3 regions of the Paenibacillus sp. J31R109 genome follow, and region 2 is predicted to be linked to each of the others. Evidence: riboswitches for the same ligand, from Rfam matches in the RefSeq annotation. Region 2 holds a riboswitch; each other region holds the start of a gene.
What was found. Region 2 has a riboswitch for ZMP and ZTP ahead of AC58QT_RS05620 (bifunctional 5,10-methylenetetrahydrofolate dehydrogenase/5,10-methenyltetrahydrofolate cyclohydrolase). Riboswitches for the same ligand answer to the same signal wherever they lie in the genome.

Region 1 (5,057 bases), on a different contig from region 2:
TCAACAATATCTAAAGCAAGTGCTGTTTGGATAGCACCAACATGTAAGATATCCATCTTATCATTATCTTTTATTTCGACAGGTGATATTTTAATTAACGGCAGTTTCTCGCTGGTTTGAAGCGTATGAATGAGCATGTACGTGAACGATTCGCGCGTCACTTTGGCATCAGGATCAATTTTAATTTGAATATCGGTACCAAGCTCACCTAGAGCACCTTTGATTAGCTCAACGCTTTGTGTTGCAGTAATAGGGTCTGCGGATACAATTGGAGTTGGATGTGCCTTCAAATAAGCTAGTGCATTGAAAATTTCCTCTGCCGCATCTGCACGTGTAATCTCATTTTTAGGATTAAAATTACCTTCAGCATTCAGTTTGATAATCCCGTATTTAAGGGCACGTTGGATAGACCCCGAATACTCTACATTCAGTTGGTCTGTATCTTTGATATCTTCCAAAACCGGGTTAATTAGAGGAAGACCTTTGCTAATTTCAATTGCACGTACAAGCTGATGTGTGAATTCTTCACGTGTGATTTTCTTATTCGGATCTAGATCTTTAGGAAGTTCCACACTGTTGGCTGCAGCAACAATGAACGCATTTGCGTACCAAGCATCGTTAGAAGCATTGGCAAAATAGTCAGTTGCCTTTGGCTCTTTCACGAAACGGATGAGGTCTAGATTAAGACCAAGAGCATTCACATACAGCTGAACGGCTTGAGCAGTTGAAAGCTTTTCTAGAGGAGCAAATAGGTCAGTAGTGATACCTGAGACGATGCCAGCTTGTTGTAGCGAGATAATTTTATCTTTTGTCGCAACGTTATCCAAGTCAGTAAAGGTAGCGGATGCCGCAAAGCTTTGACCAATTAAAGTAAGTGAGAGCAATGCTGTTGCTGCTGTTAGTGTAAGAGTTTTGATCGTTTTTTTCATTTCTGGTTCACCTCATAGTGGGATTTGTTTGTATTTCTGGGCTTTCAGAATCATAAACGGATAGGGTAATGAAAAGGTTGCACCTACTTTTAAAGAAGTAACTTTTGATTTGTTGGATGCGCAAGTAAGAGAGCTTTTTGTTTGAAACATAAAATCAAGAGGTGGATATTTTGTTGAAATATTATTTTAGAATTTCGACAAATAGTAACAACCTTTTGTTTTTATCTGTTTTATAATATCCTAGTCGACTTATTGAACAGGATTGGAGATACATAAATGGAGCAATTCCTCTTAGAAAAAATCGAAACAATGCGACTTCAAATGGTTCAAGAAGCAATCGTACAAAGTAGTCTTACGAATGAAAGTGTTATTGCAATTAGCCACGAGTTAGATCGATACATCTCTTTATATCAGAAACTGAAAATGGATTCCGTACGTGTCATCGAGCAATATGAGAAGAAAGCAGCTGCCTATTAAAAAATATAATATTGCACGCAATTGAAAATAGTATTACTGTAATCATATGTGCGACTGGCGAAAACGTGGAGTACCACGAGGAAGCACATATGTCATACGCCGTTCGCCTGGGCAAAGTATTTGATCTTGGATCAGATACTTTTTTTATTTCTACTAACTATGAAAAAAGGGCAGGTGTTGCGAATTGAAAATAGCTTATATTCTGTTTGATAAGATGACTACCTTAGATTTTGTTGGGTTTTACGAAGCGGTATCTTGGTTAAGAATTCTAAAAGTCAAAGAAGGATTAACATGGGATCTCTGTGCAAACAAAGAAGAGATTACGGACGATCGAGGTATGACTATAAAAATAAAGCATGTTAGCCCAGACTTATCCGGATACGATTTAATATTTATTCCGGGAGGAATGTCCACTAGAGACTTAAGATATGATACGGAATTTGTTGCATGGATCCGAAGCGCGAGCGATGTACAGTACAAAGTATCTGTCTGTACAGGGGCATTGCTTTTAGGAGCTGCAGGATTCTTACATGGAAAAAAGGCGACAACGAACCCATCTGCTTACGAATTGTTGACCCCCTATTGTTCAGAGGTAGTTAAAGCCCGTATTGTACGGGATGGGGATATTTTTACAGGTGGCGGTGTTTCAGCTTCTATTGATTTAGGTTTGTACCTCATTGAATCATTATCGAATGCGGATGTGGCGAAAAAGGTCCAAATCATGATGGACTATCCTTACTATAGGCCTGGCGAATTATCCGCGATTTTTATGCCATACGAATAACATGCAAATCATTGTATTCGGATAATAAACGCGAGCAGATATACCCGCGTTTGTAGGAAGTGGTGATCAGATACCGTCGACGATACGTTTCGATCGTATGGATACTTGCTTGAACAACTCATCTTCGTCGATCGTCAGCAGTTGGCGATCTTTCATCAACACCTTACCGTTTACGATGGTTGTGTCTACATCCGATCCGTTAGCGCAATAGGCGAGCAGCGAATGAATATTATGGATCGGCTGTAGATGGGGTTTTCTCAAATCGATCAGAATCATATCCGCTTTTTTTCCGATTTCCAGAGTGCCAACTTCATTCCCGATATTCATCAGTTGTGCACTTCCAACCGTCGCCATGCGAAGGACATCAAAAGCGGGAAGTTTCGTGGGGTCACCGTAATCCAGTTTTTGCAACCAAGTTGCCGCTCTTATTTCCGCAAACATATCTAACGTTGCGGCGCTGCCAGCTCCGTCTGTTCCAAGTCCTACAGGAATTCCTTGTTCCATCATCTCCATAATGGGTGCAATACCACATCCAAGTTTGAGGTTGCTTACCGGATTATGCGACACGCCACCTCGCATACCTTTTAAATACCCTATGTCGCGGCGATTAACATGAACGCTGTGAGCCAAAAGCACATGAGCTTTTTCAAACATACCGAGGTGATATAAATATTCGGTTGGCGTTTGGTTATACTTTTCCCGAATCTTCATGACTTCTTCTTTGGTTTCCGCAAGATGCGTGTGTATGGCAATGTTCTCCTGCTCAGCAAGGGCGATTATCTCTGTAAAGGGCTGGGGAGGAACCGTGTAAGGAGAGTGGGGACCTATCATTGTGGTGATGCGGCCCTCGGCTTTACCGCTCCAGCGACGGATGAGATCAAGCGCCTCTGACATTCGGCGACCTCCGTCATTTTCAAGGAAGACCAACCCGCGAGTTAGTGAAGCCCGCATGCCGACTTCTTCGATCGCAGCTGCGATCTCATTCATGTGAATATACATGTCGGCAAAAGCCGTGGTACCCGATTTGATCATTTCGGCCATAGCGAGTTTTGCGCCCCAGTAAATGTCCTCAGGTGTCATTCGGGCTTCAGCGGGCAGCATTTTTTTGTTTAACCAGTCCATAAGCTTGAGATCGTCAGAAAATCCTCTCAATAAGCTCATTGGCGTATGTTGGTGAGCGTTAATAAGCCCAGGTAACGCTGCCTTTCCTTCGGCGAAAATCACTTCATCGACTTCAGTAGTAATGACAGTTTGAATGTCCGAAATATGATCTCCGTCAATGAGTAAGTCCCCTACAAATGGTTCTTTGCTTGCCATTGTTAGGATAGTCGCGCCCTTGATTAATTTTTTCATCATGACAGCCTCCTTTGTCTTGTTTTATTCTAAACCCTGACGTAAAGTGAAGGTCAAGATGATATGTGATTGGTGATCATATACATGTCATGTAAATTAAAGGTGGTTCCTGATGAAAATAAAAGAGGTTTCAGACAGATTGAAAATATCACAAAGGGCCATTCGTTTTTACGAAGAAAAAGGCCTCATCGCGCCTTCCAAGCAAAATGACAACCACTACCGCGTGTTTGACGAAGAAGACATCTGGCGCTTACAGACGATCATTGCCTTACGGGAGTCTGGGATGGTGGTTAGCGATATCCAGAAGGTACTGTCGGATATTGAAGTTCAGGGATACAATCAATTGCAATATTTTTTGGAACTCCAAAGGTCGGTGATGTTTTCCAAGTGGATCGAAATGAAACAGATTATTGAAACGACAGACGACATGATTGAGAGCCTCAAGAATAATCAAGTACTTCAGTTGGATGACATCTATACGCTCGCGGAAGGTTCAAGAAGGTTGAGGGAACAGCGGACATGGGAGGACAAATGGGGGTTTGATCATTTGGCGAGCGAACACGATCAGTTAGTGCAAGAAAACCAACGGAAATATAAAGATTACGAGGAAGCGCTGCGCCTCATCGTGAAGTGGGTGTCACCTGTTCGTGGGGAACGGGGACTTGATATCGGGACAGGAACTGGGAATCTAGCCAGCCGTCTGATTGTTGAAGGCGTAGTAATGGCGGGAGTCGACCAGTCCATTGAGATGTTAAAGGAATGTCAACGCAAATTTCCAGAGATGGAAACCAAGCTTGGCAATTTCCTAGCGTTGCCCTACCTGGACGGAAAATTTGATTTTGTCGTTTCGAGTTTTGCCTTTCATCACCTTACGGATGATCAAAAGCGGCTGGCTATTAAAGAAATGCGTAGAGTATTGAAACCACATGGTCGAATCTGTATCGCTGACTTAATGACGGACAGTAAGGAAGGCGCAGTAGGTGAGAAGGGTGAGGATTATATTCCGCTTTTAGAACTCATTGATGTATTTGAATCGAATGGCTACATCACCAAGCATTTTAAAATGAATGAATTGCTGCATATCATCCTAGCTGTACCAATTCGATAAGCTGTAAACCTTCACCTAGCGTTAATGTTTGTTATATCTGTCATCATATCATCCACTTTGCATGAGGAGTGATCGATCATCGTACAGGAAATGAAAGAGATTGTTATTGGTATTGATGGAGGCGGCACCCATACGAGGGTAATGGCCGTAGATCTCGCAGGAAACGTTCTATCCTACATAGAGAATGGGGCTTCTTCCATACATAAGGATTTGCAAGCAAGGGAAAATGTGCAACAAGCTATCGAAAAGGCATTAGCTCAAGCTGGAAGAAATGTGACACATGTGCAAGCGTTGACGGCAGGAATTGCTGGTTATGATTCTAAAGCGGATCTAGAGTGGGTACTACCTTTGACAGCAGTAGAGGGATTAAATTGCTTGAAACAACACGTCAATGATGCGGTAGTAG
Region 2 (5,057 bases):
AATTCCTTTTTCCAATCCAAATTCGAATAATTCTTCGAATATTTGTTGTGATACCGCTACTGATTTGTCCAGAACATCATGGGAGTATTTCAAATCATTTTCCAACCATTTCGGGATGCTGATCCCTAGCCATTTCATAAATTCTAACGTTTTGGTTGATCCGCAAGGCGCAATATTCATCAATATTGGCACCATGTCTAGCTTATTTTCTCTACAGTAGTAATAATAATCGGATAAGAAGTTTTTGGACGCTTCCACATTATAGGTTGCTTGAGATATGAAGAAGCGGCTTCCACTCGCTATCTTGCTGACCATTCTAAGATGTTCATCGTCTTTTTTCATGTGTCTTTCCGGAATGACAACGGCACCTAAGGTAAGATTATTGTTCAGCTTCTGACTTAACGCATAAGCTTCCGGAAGCCCCATATGAACTTCTTGATGACTAGAGGACGCGCCAACAAACACGGAAAACCGTTCTTCCTCATGATCGGCCCTAATCCAATCTGACAATTGTTCCTCCGTATATTTACCAACACAGCGATAAATAATTTTGGGAACCTTTAACTTGGATAAATATGCCTTACTGTAAGTCGTCGGATCAACGGTTTGTAAATACGGGAAAGGCCGATCTTGATCAATCCGATCACTTTCTTCCTGCACATCGTAAAGAATTAAGCCATCTATTTGAAGCTTCTGAAGCCGCTCACATTGCTTTTGTGAAATTTCAGCCATTTTCTCTAGGGATTGTGTTTCTTTCGGCGGCGTCATCCCATAGGTAAGGATACCTGTTTCTCTTCGCAGTATTTTGTCTTTTAGCATATGTGTCACAACCTTATCTCTCTAATTCCCGAAAAAATGAAATCATAGCAAACTACTCGGTATTCTATAGTTCGACCCCCAAATACCGAATTCCTCTTGGAATCGGAATACCTGTTAAAGGAACTTACTTCGCATAAAGGCCAAACTTGCTGCAAACTCCTTCTCTGGATCATGCACCGTACACTCAGCGGAAATCATACCTTTATACCCGGATGCATGCAAAGCCGTAACGAATTGATCGTAGGGATACTGTCCAGTCCCAGGGGACAATCGTCCTGTATCGGCAAGATGAATATGTTGGAGCCATTCTTTATTTTCGATCAGGGTAGTGATTGAATCCTGTTCTTCATCCATATGGTAGAAATCAGCCAAAACCCGTATGGAAGGATGATTTACTTGTTTAGCAAAAGCCACCGCCTCAGAAACCGTGTTGATTATGTTAGATTCCTTGCGATTCAAAGGCTCTATTGCCAATGAAACACTTGTATCTTGGAATTCTTCACCGATGACAGAGAGTAATTGAAGCAGCTGTTCCTCTGCACGATTGCGCTCCCAACCGTCCGGGATTTGACGTGCTTTTCCACTTCCCAATACGGCTGTCTGAGCTCCTATCTTATTTAAAGCGCTTGCAGCTTTATGAACATAACGACGGATGCGTTCTTCATCCGCTTCTGGACCTACCACTTTTAAGTCTCCAGGAAAAAATATACTGAAAGCTTGCACCGGCAGTGGACTGTTCACGTACAAAGGAAGCTTGGTGTTGAAGTCCGCCTCATCTTCTAAATTTAATGATACGAGAGCGCATTCCATATAATCGAAGCCAATACGTTGAAGTCTTTCCGCTTCCTGAATTCCACTGCACCATCCAAATGTGTACATGTCCATTCCTCCCTATCGTTACTTACTCTTTTAATATAGCAAAAAAACCAAAGAATAGGATCATGAATTTGTCCAATTCTTTGGCTATTTTATCTATAAGGCATTTATGGTTCTCGCTGCTCCGCAAATCCCATCCTACACATGGAATAATTGAAACTCGCTTGCTGAATTTTATCAGACAAGTCCCATAAATTATTCAAAATGCGAACTTCCACGTTTCTTCTAAAGAGCTCTCCAAACAAATCTCGAATTTCAACTTTATGGATAGGTAGTTGTGACTTCTCACTCACATAGTACCCAGCTCCAGGATCTAGCGAGTAAAAATCGGTTGAATCAAATTCGTACAAATATAGCGTTGTCTGCTTCATAATGTCAAACCATTTGTGCTCGATAGCAACAACGTGCATCGATGACTGCGAGGAAATAAAGTGTCTTCTATCTTCATCAGAAGTGGTTTCATTGCAATGATAGGTCACTCTTGGACAATTCCGAGGTGTCAGAAAATTAGGTAGGCATTGTTCATTAATCGCCCATACTAATCCTTTTTCTGGATCCAAGTCTTTTCTTGTAGGCATTCTAGGGTTAAAAATAGCAATGTCTTTCTCTTCGCTTACGTGAAATAATTTCACCTATGCTCCTGCCCCCAATCATCTAGCATTTACATACTTCTCCGCTGCATCAACTGTGTGTTTCAATAAGGTAGCTATGGTTACGGGTCCTACTCCCGCAGGAACAGGTGTAATCGCTGATGCCTTTACGCGACAAGCCTCATAATCAACATCTCCAATGTTGCCTGGATTATATCCCGCATCCATCACGACCGCTCCTGGTTTAATCCAATCTCCTTGCACAAAATTCGGTTTACCAACAGCCGCTACCACAATATCAGCTAATCGAACCATGTCTCCCACATTCGACGTCTTTGAGTGACAGATGGTTACCGTCGCGTTCCGATTTAATAGCATCATAGAAACTGGCTTCCCCAGAATGGGACTTCTGCCAATCACCACAGCGTGTTTGCCCTCTATGGGAATCTGGTAATCATCCATAATGGCTAGGATAGCCGCTGGTGTACAGGATGGAAAAGCAGCAATGCCGAAGGCATTTTGAGCAAAACCTTGTGTCGTTACGCCATCTACATCCTTATCCATATGAATCGCTTCAAATGCTGCCCTTTCATCAATTTGATGAGGGACAGGATGTTGCAGCAAAATCCCATGCACACTTGGGTCAGCATTCAGTTTCTGAATGGTTGCGATTAATTCTTCAGTCGTTGTATGCGCGGGTAGCTCAACACGAATAGAACGGATACCCAGTCGTTTACACGCATTTCCTTTCATTTTCACATAAGTAGCTGAAGAAGGATCATCGCCAACTAAAATCGTCGCTAGGCAAGGTGTGACCCCTTTCAAAGCTAACTGACTAATTCTACTTATCAGTGCCTCTTTCATGTTCGTTGCCACCCGATTACCGTCCAAGATTACTGTTTCCACATTCATCTCATCATTCCTCCCAAGGTAAGAACATAAAGAGGTAAGGGGAATTCCCCTTACCTCTGCCCAGGCGTACGGCTATTATCGGTGTGCTCCCTCATGGTTACCCATGCTCCGCCAGTTACACATCGTTTATTAATAGGTATATCATAGCAATCCATTCCCTTATGTTCAACATGTTTGTCAAAAAAATGACTATAAAGATGCTGGTGACAGGAAGAACGAATACCACAAATTCGTCATGAATACATCAAGCACAACAAAGTAGAAAATCTCGAGCCCAACATTTCGTTCAGATAGACCTCTTCGCCATAAGCGAGTTACACCATAAGAAATTACGGCAAAAATAGCGAGTAACAACAAGCCAGCCCACACAGATTGCAAGACATCTGGCATGACTTGCAGAGCTATTGATTTTCGAAAATCCCCGATAAAAAGGGCTTTGACGATGAGATACATCGCAAGGGATATCCCAAAATGCCGCTTGGCATGCTCATCATAATGATATTGCCAAAATACACTGATAATGACTAAATAAAGGCCAGGTAGTAAAATCCATTTTAAGCTTATAAGTGCTGTGAGAACACCAATCCCCCAAAAAAGCGGTAAGTTTCCAGCTGCTTCTTGCAAATCCTCTTTGCCTATGTGATTCATACGCTCCAAATAAGGTAGTTGATCTGTGGCGTAATACACGCGATAGGACTCCGCATTCACGGCATCCAGCCAAACAGCTAAGGAACTATCTGCTCTAGTCGCTAAGCTCGGGTAGGACGCGAAACCACTGAATTGACTAATCCGAGCTGAATCTCTCAATTTACCATCCTTGAAACTAACTTTGTACACCTCTTGACTCGTTTGACGCCTATTTTTCTCATAAACCGACGATACCACAAGGGTTACTTCACCAGAAGAAGATTGTGTGAAGTTGGGATGCAAAATTGTATCCGAATCGCTCTTTGTCGAGACAGGCAGATTGATAACATCATCTACCAACTTATCTGGTTGACTCGAAGGGAAGGTGAGCAAGTGCAACGTGCTCTTCCCAGATTTACGAGAACTCGTCGTATACACCGTCATCATTGATGAACCATCGACAGCCAGCGCTATATCATCTAAACTACTCGTTGCATAATCGACATCCTTTAACTTGCGCTGTACAAGCGGTTTCCAAGTTTCTGATGCGAGTTGAACGTAGTGAAAAGATTCATTGCCTTCTTGACTGACTGCGTAGACGAGTGAAAGACTGCCAGACGCATCCCTATGACCTTGGATATGTCTGATATTGGGGATATCCAGCTGGGACCAAGTTAGCTTCTCATTCGGATGAAAAGCACTCACATACAGCGTTGTATCATTGTAAGCTAGTAAGATGCTGTCCCCTTGTGCACTCTTTACCGTTTGAACAGCCGTGATTTCATTGTCATTTATTATACTCATCGGTGACCATGAACCGTTCTTCCATTCGCTCGCATATAGCTTATTTCCGTTCCCAATCCAGACCACATGATCCTTATCCAACTGTCTATAGGAACGAAACGGCCCTTCCGTAGGCAAGCCGCGCGTTTCCGAACTGCTCTGCCCCTTATCATCAATCGTGACCCATTCAAGCGTTTTTCCTGCCAAATACGCAAAGCTGCTATCGCCAACCATTTGCACGGGTTCACCGACCGTTGCTGTTTGCGTTAATTCCGTTGCACGACCAAAAGGTTCAGGATAAGGCTTTACATTTTCATTCGCCAACATGAACGTTTGAATCAAGCCGATGACGATGATCGCCGCCAAAAAAGGAACATACGTGAACAGCTTCCATCTTGATTTTTTCACTTCGTAGTAACCTCCAAAACTTTCATACTGCCCTAGTAGTTA
Region 3 (5,057 bases), on a different contig from region 2:
GTATGAGGGTGCGTCAAGAGGGGCTTGCGGCGGAGGTTCGTTCGGCAGGTGTATCCGCGACGACGGGTGGTCCGATCTCTAGGAATAGCCAATCGCTTCTACATGAAGCGGGTTTCAAGGAATCGATTAGTTCGCTAGCCATTAGTGATGCAGATGTCGATTGGGCTGATCTGGTCTTGACGATGACGACGGGCCATAAACGTACCGTGATTGGGCGCTTCCCTCATGCGATCGAGAAGACTTATACGCTCAATGAGTATGTAGAGGACGATGATCGAATTCTGAAGGCAATTGAAGAGAGAGAGCAGCTTGCAGCGGAGCTTCAACTTAAACAGGCGCTGTCCCAAACGGTATCTGTCGAAGAAAGAAGTCGTATGTATACGTTGGAAAATACGATTCCCGATTACGATATTTCCGATCCTTATGGCGGATCATTGGCTGATTACCGAAATACCGCTGAAGAAATTAGCCGGAGCTTAGATAAATTGGTAAAAAAGCTGCGTTAACCACAATCGTTTTTCCAGATTGCACCTTATGTCTTCATGTAGGCTAATAGAACTTTACACATCGCGAGGAATGCGATAAAATACAGGTAACAAGCAAGACTCAATGTAACTGGCGACGAGTGGGAGTAACCACAATGGAGCATTGAGCTATACGGCCGGTCGCCTGGGCAAAAGAGCAACGCGCGTTTTTTAGCGTGTGCGCTCTTTTTTTCGTTTTTGGTGAGCTTTGGGATATAATAGGATGGTCGAATTCGAACAGTCAAAAAGGAGCGTTTTATTCATGAAAATTGCTTTAGGTGCAGATCATGCAGGCTATCGTTTGAAAGATGTTATCATTCCTTTTATTGAATCATTAGGTCATCAAGTGATTGATTTCGGATGCAGCTGCGGCGACTCCGTTGATTATCCAGATTATGCACTTCAGGTTTGCGAAAAAGTCGTTTCGGGAGAAGCAGACAAAGGGATTCTGCTTTGTGGAACAGGCATTGGGATGTCCATTGCTGCCAATAAGGTTCCGGGAATCCGCTGTGCACTTGTGCACGATCTTTTCTCTGCGAAAGCGACACGTGAACATAACGATACGAACGTGCTTGCAATGGGTGAGCGAGTAGTTGGGCCTGGCGTAGCGGAAGAAATCGTCAAAATTTGGTTGGAAACCGAGTTTTCAGAGGGTGTCCGCCATAAGAACCGCATCAATAAAGTGCAGAGCATTGAGGATCGTTTCACAGTACATCCCTAGAAATGAGGATGAATAATGAGTGATTCTGTATTTGACCCTATAGCAGCAGCGGAAGCTTTGGAAGCGAACCTGCGGGAGCTGGTTACGGTCGGCGGCTTGCGACCCGGCAACATGCTTGTGATCGGTACGAGCACGAGTGAAATTCTCGGGCATCGCATTGGTACATCGGGTACGCTGGATGCGGCTAAGCCGATTTTTGAGACGGTGAAGCGCATCTGCAGCGAGTTCGGGCTGTTTGCGGCCTATCAGTGCTGCGAGCATTTGAATCGTGCGCTGGTTGTGGAAGATGAGCTTCTGACGCTAGCGCCGCAGCTGGAACCGGTCTCTGTCATTCCCGTACCGAAGGCAGGAGGATCGATGGCCTCTTACGCGTATCGGCACTTCACAAAGGCCGTCGTGGTGGAGTCGATTGCGGCTCACGCGGCTATCGATATCGGCAGTACGCTGATCGGGATGCACCTGCGCAAAGTGGCTGTGCCTGTCAGGCCACCTGTTCGCCATATCGGCCAAGCGTACGTTACGATGGCCTTCGCAAGGCCTAAGCTGATCGGAGGCACGAGAGCTATCTACTCCGCCGATCTAGCGGAGCAACTCTATCAACAAGCTGCACCTGATGCAGATTGCTAATTGTATTTTAACGACTATCCTTAGGAGGAATTTCAGATGACAAACTTTTTGAGCAAGCAAGATCCAAAAATCGTAGAAGCGATGAACCTTGAGCTAGGCCGTCAACGCGACAAAATTGAGTTAATTGCTTCCGAGAACATCGTGAGCGAAGCCGTTCTTGAAGCTATGGGTACAGTACTTACGAACAAATATGCAGAAGGCTACCCAGGCAAAAGATACTATGGTGGCTGTGAGTACGTAGACATCGTGGAAGACATCGCTCGTGATCGCGCGAAAGAGCTTTTCGGTGCTGAGCACGCCAACGTTCAACCGCATTCCGGTGCACAAGCGAACATGGCTGTTTACCTAGCTGCTCTAAACCCTGGCGACACGGTTCTTGGTATGAACCTTGCACACGGTGGTCACTTAACGCACGGTAGCCCAGTTAATGCTTCCGGTATTCTTTACAACTTCGTAGCTTACGGCGTAAGCGAAAAAGATTTCCGCATCGATTATGATGATGTTCGTAAAGCAGCTTTCAAACACAAGCCTCGTATGCTAGTTGCTGGTGCAAGTGCGTACCCGCGTACGATTGATTTCGAAGCATTGGCTTCCATTGCTAACGATGTAGGCGCATTGTTCTTCGTTGATATGGCGCATATCGCTGGTCTAGTTGCAGCTGGTTTGCACCCGAACCCAGTGCCGCACGCACATTTTGTAACAACAACAACACACAAAACGCTTCGCGGTCCTCGCGGCGGTATGATTCTTACGAAAAAAGCATGGGCTGCAGCGATCGATAAAGCCGTATTCCCTGGTTCCCAAGGTGGACCTTTGATGCATACCATTGCAGCTAAAGCTGTTTCCTTCGGTGAAGCTCTTCAACCGGATTTTAAAGTATACGGTCAAAACGTCATCAACAACGCACAAGCTTTGGCAACAGCTCTTACAGCTGAAGGCATCAACCTTGTATCCGGCGGTACAGACAACCACTTGATGTTGGTTGACTTGCGTAACCTGAACATCTCTGGTAAAGACGCTGAGCACGTGCTTGATGAGATCGGTATTACAGCGAACAAAAACGCAATTCCTTTCGACCCAACTAGCCCGTTCGTAACAAGTGGTATCCGTTTGGGTACACCGGCTGTTACTTCCCGTGGTATGGACGAAGAAGCAATGAAAACTATCGCAAAAGTTATCGGTCTTACATTGAAAAACCCGAAAGACGAAGCTACACTTGAGAAAGCTCGTGGCATGGTTGCGGATCTAACAGCGCAATTCCCGCTTTACCCAGGTTTGACTTACTAATAGCAATTTGAAGGGGCCAGCTCATTGGAGCTGGTCTTTTTTTTCTTTCTGCTGAAACCCACTTTTACTTACCTCCACTTCCCACCCCTAGTTATCTCCGCTAACTCTCAAAGCGATTTTCCTGCCAGCTACCTGCCAATCCACCAAACACACATCCCAAAACTTCAAACCATCTTACGAAAATATGAAACCTTTCCGCGCGGCAGAGCCCTTACACTATTTCTGTACGAATGTATACCCTTACAGAGCTAGGAGAGGTGAACATGAATTTTCAGGAGATGCTTCGGCCTGTGCCGGCTGGGGCGAAGTTTGAGCTAGCAGGATGGCATGTTTGGTGTGGTTCGATGACACGAGATCCGGAGGGGAGGTATTACTTGTTTTATTCACGTTGGCCTGAGCAGGTGGGGTTTGAGTCTTGGGCCACGCATTCCGAAATTGCCTATGCGGTTGCGGATAATCCGTTAGGTCCGTTCCACCATGTTGATACGATTTGGACCAATAGAGATGGCGCAGCGAGCTGGGATAGGGATGTAGCACACAATCCAGCCATTTTGCATCACGGTAATCGTTATTACCTGTATTACATGGGGACGCATGGCCCTGACTTTGATCTCGACTATCCTGCCGATGAGGCAACATGGTGGGCGTATCGTAACCATCAACGTATTGGAGTTGCTGTCGCTGACCATCCTGCAGGACCCTGGACGCGAGGGACTGCTCCTGTACTCGATGTTTCCCCAGGAAAGTGGGATGGTCTCATGACGAGCAATCCTACCGTGTGCGAGACCACGGACGGCCGTGTTCTAATGATGTACAAAGGTGTGGCCGAGGGTCCTCCGCCGAAGGGTGGAGCGGTTAACGCAGGCGTTGCCTTTGCCGATCATCCGCTGGGACCGTTTCGCAAGCAGCCAGAACCCACGGTAACGAACCCCACGAACGATTGGGCGGTAGAGGACCCTTATGTATGGTGTCAGGGAGATGGCTACTACGCGCTGATGAAGGATTTTCAAGGTTATTTTACGAAGTCGGAACGCGGCTCTGTAGCTTTATTTGAATCATCAGACGGCATCGTGTGGCAGCCATCGCGGCATGTGCTCGCTTTCGATCTTCAAATTTCCTGGGCGCATCAGGATGCACAATCCGTTCTCAGATTGGAACGCCCCCAGCTATGGTTCGACGAGAGTGGGAAGCCTGCCGTCTTACTCTGCGCCGTACTTGAACGGGAGGGAAGCCGCTCGTATAACATCCGAATTCCATTAGGAGGAGATGAATGGTGAATTTGAAATGGCTTAGTCCACTTCGCACTTTAATAGTCAATCCGCTCCGGACGGTATTACCCGTATGTTTGTTGGCCACAGCGACACTCTCTACAATTGTACCTGATCCAGCTTCAGCAGCGGCACCAGCAGGTTACACGTTATATTACGCTGATGAATTTAACGATACAGTGATCAATGAGGATGACTGGATGTACCGTGATGCGGGTCCCTATTCACTAGGGTACAACCGGAAAGAGAACGTGCGTGAATCTGGCGGCTCTTTGCACATTGATTTTAAGCGTGAGCAAATTAATGGTACGTGGTACAACACCTGCGGCGGTATAGTTTCGAAGAAACTGTTCGGCTATGGCTATTACGAGACGAGAGCTAAGCTGTTTAATAGCACCACAGGGCTGCATTCTTCCTTCTGGAGTATGGGGCTCAGCAATCATATCGCCGCGAATAACATAACCGGCTTGACGGCCGAAATTGCCGCGGGGAATTTACCTTTTTATAATCAGGCTACGGAGATTGACGGCTTCGAGCATGACTCTGCCAACGGCTACTTTGATACGGGGACGATCACTTATATCCCAGGATACAGTTCGCCGCGTCATGCGGTCTCCGTTACACCAGATG

Region 1: it holds a riboswitch for ZMP and ZTP, as region 2 does, so the genes downstream of both, AC58QT_RS03695 (DJ-1/PfpI family protein) here and AC58QT_RS05620 (bifunctional 5,10-methylenetetrahydrofolate dehydrogenase/5,10-methenyltetrahydrofolate cyclohydrolase) in region 2, are expected to answer to the same signal.
Region 3: it holds a riboswitch for ZMP and ZTP, as region 2 does, so the genes downstream of both, rpiB (ribose 5-phosphate isomerase B) here and AC58QT_RS05620 (bifunctional 5,10-methylenetetrahydrofolate dehydrogenase/5,10-methenyltetrahydrofolate cyclohydrolase) in region 2, are expected to answer to the same signal.

The regions. Positions count from the first base shown of each region.
Region 1 is NZ_JCAUAR010000001.1:799,321-804,377, forward strand. It holds gene AC58QT_RS03685 (S-layer homology domain-containing protein) at 1-929, opposite strand, end outside; gene AC58QT_RS03690 (Spo0E family sporulation regulatory protein-aspartic acid phosphatase) at 1,206-1,406, shown strand; ZMP/ZTP riboswitch at 1,447-1,526, shown strand; gene AC58QT_RS03695 (DJ-1/PfpI family protein) at 1,591-2,190, shown strand; gene AC58QT_RS03700 (amidohydrolase) at 2,257-3,546, opposite strand; gene AC58QT_RS03705 (MerR family transcriptional regulator) at 3,656-4,651, shown strand; gene AC58QT_RS03710 (BadF/BadG/BcrA/BcrD ATPase family protein) at 4,742-5,057, shown strand, end outside.
Region 2 is NZ_JCAUAR010000002.1:6,946-12,002, forward strand. It holds gene AC58QT_RS05605 (methylenetetrahydrofolate reductase) at 1-819, opposite strand, end outside; gene AC58QT_RS05610 (sugar phosphate isomerase/epimerase family protein) at 934-1,698, opposite strand; gene AC58QT_RS05615 (DUF6886 family protein) at 1,803-2,327, opposite strand; gene AC58QT_RS05620 (bifunctional 5,10-methylenetetrahydrofolate dehydrogenase/5,10-methenyltetrahydrofolate cyclohydrolase) at 2,346-3,197, opposite strand; ZMP/ZTP riboswitch at 3,249-3,326, opposite strand; gene AC58QT_RS05625 (hypothetical protein) at 3,387-5,015, opposite strand.
Region 3 is NZ_JCAUAR010000015.1:23,973-29,029, forward strand. It holds gene AC58QT_RS27395 (low molecular weight protein arginine phosphatase) at 1-506, shown strand, start outside; ZMP/ZTP riboswitch at 602-682, shown strand; gene rpiB (ribose 5-phosphate isomerase B) at 787-1,245, shown strand; gene AC58QT_RS27405 (TIGR01440 family protein) at 1,261-1,872, shown strand; gene glyA (serine hydroxymethyltransferase) at 1,909-3,159, shown strand; gene AC58QT_RS27415 (glycoside hydrolase family protein) at 3,423-4,436, shown strand; gene AC58QT_RS27420 (family 16 glycosylhydrolase) at 4,430-5,057, shown strand, end outside.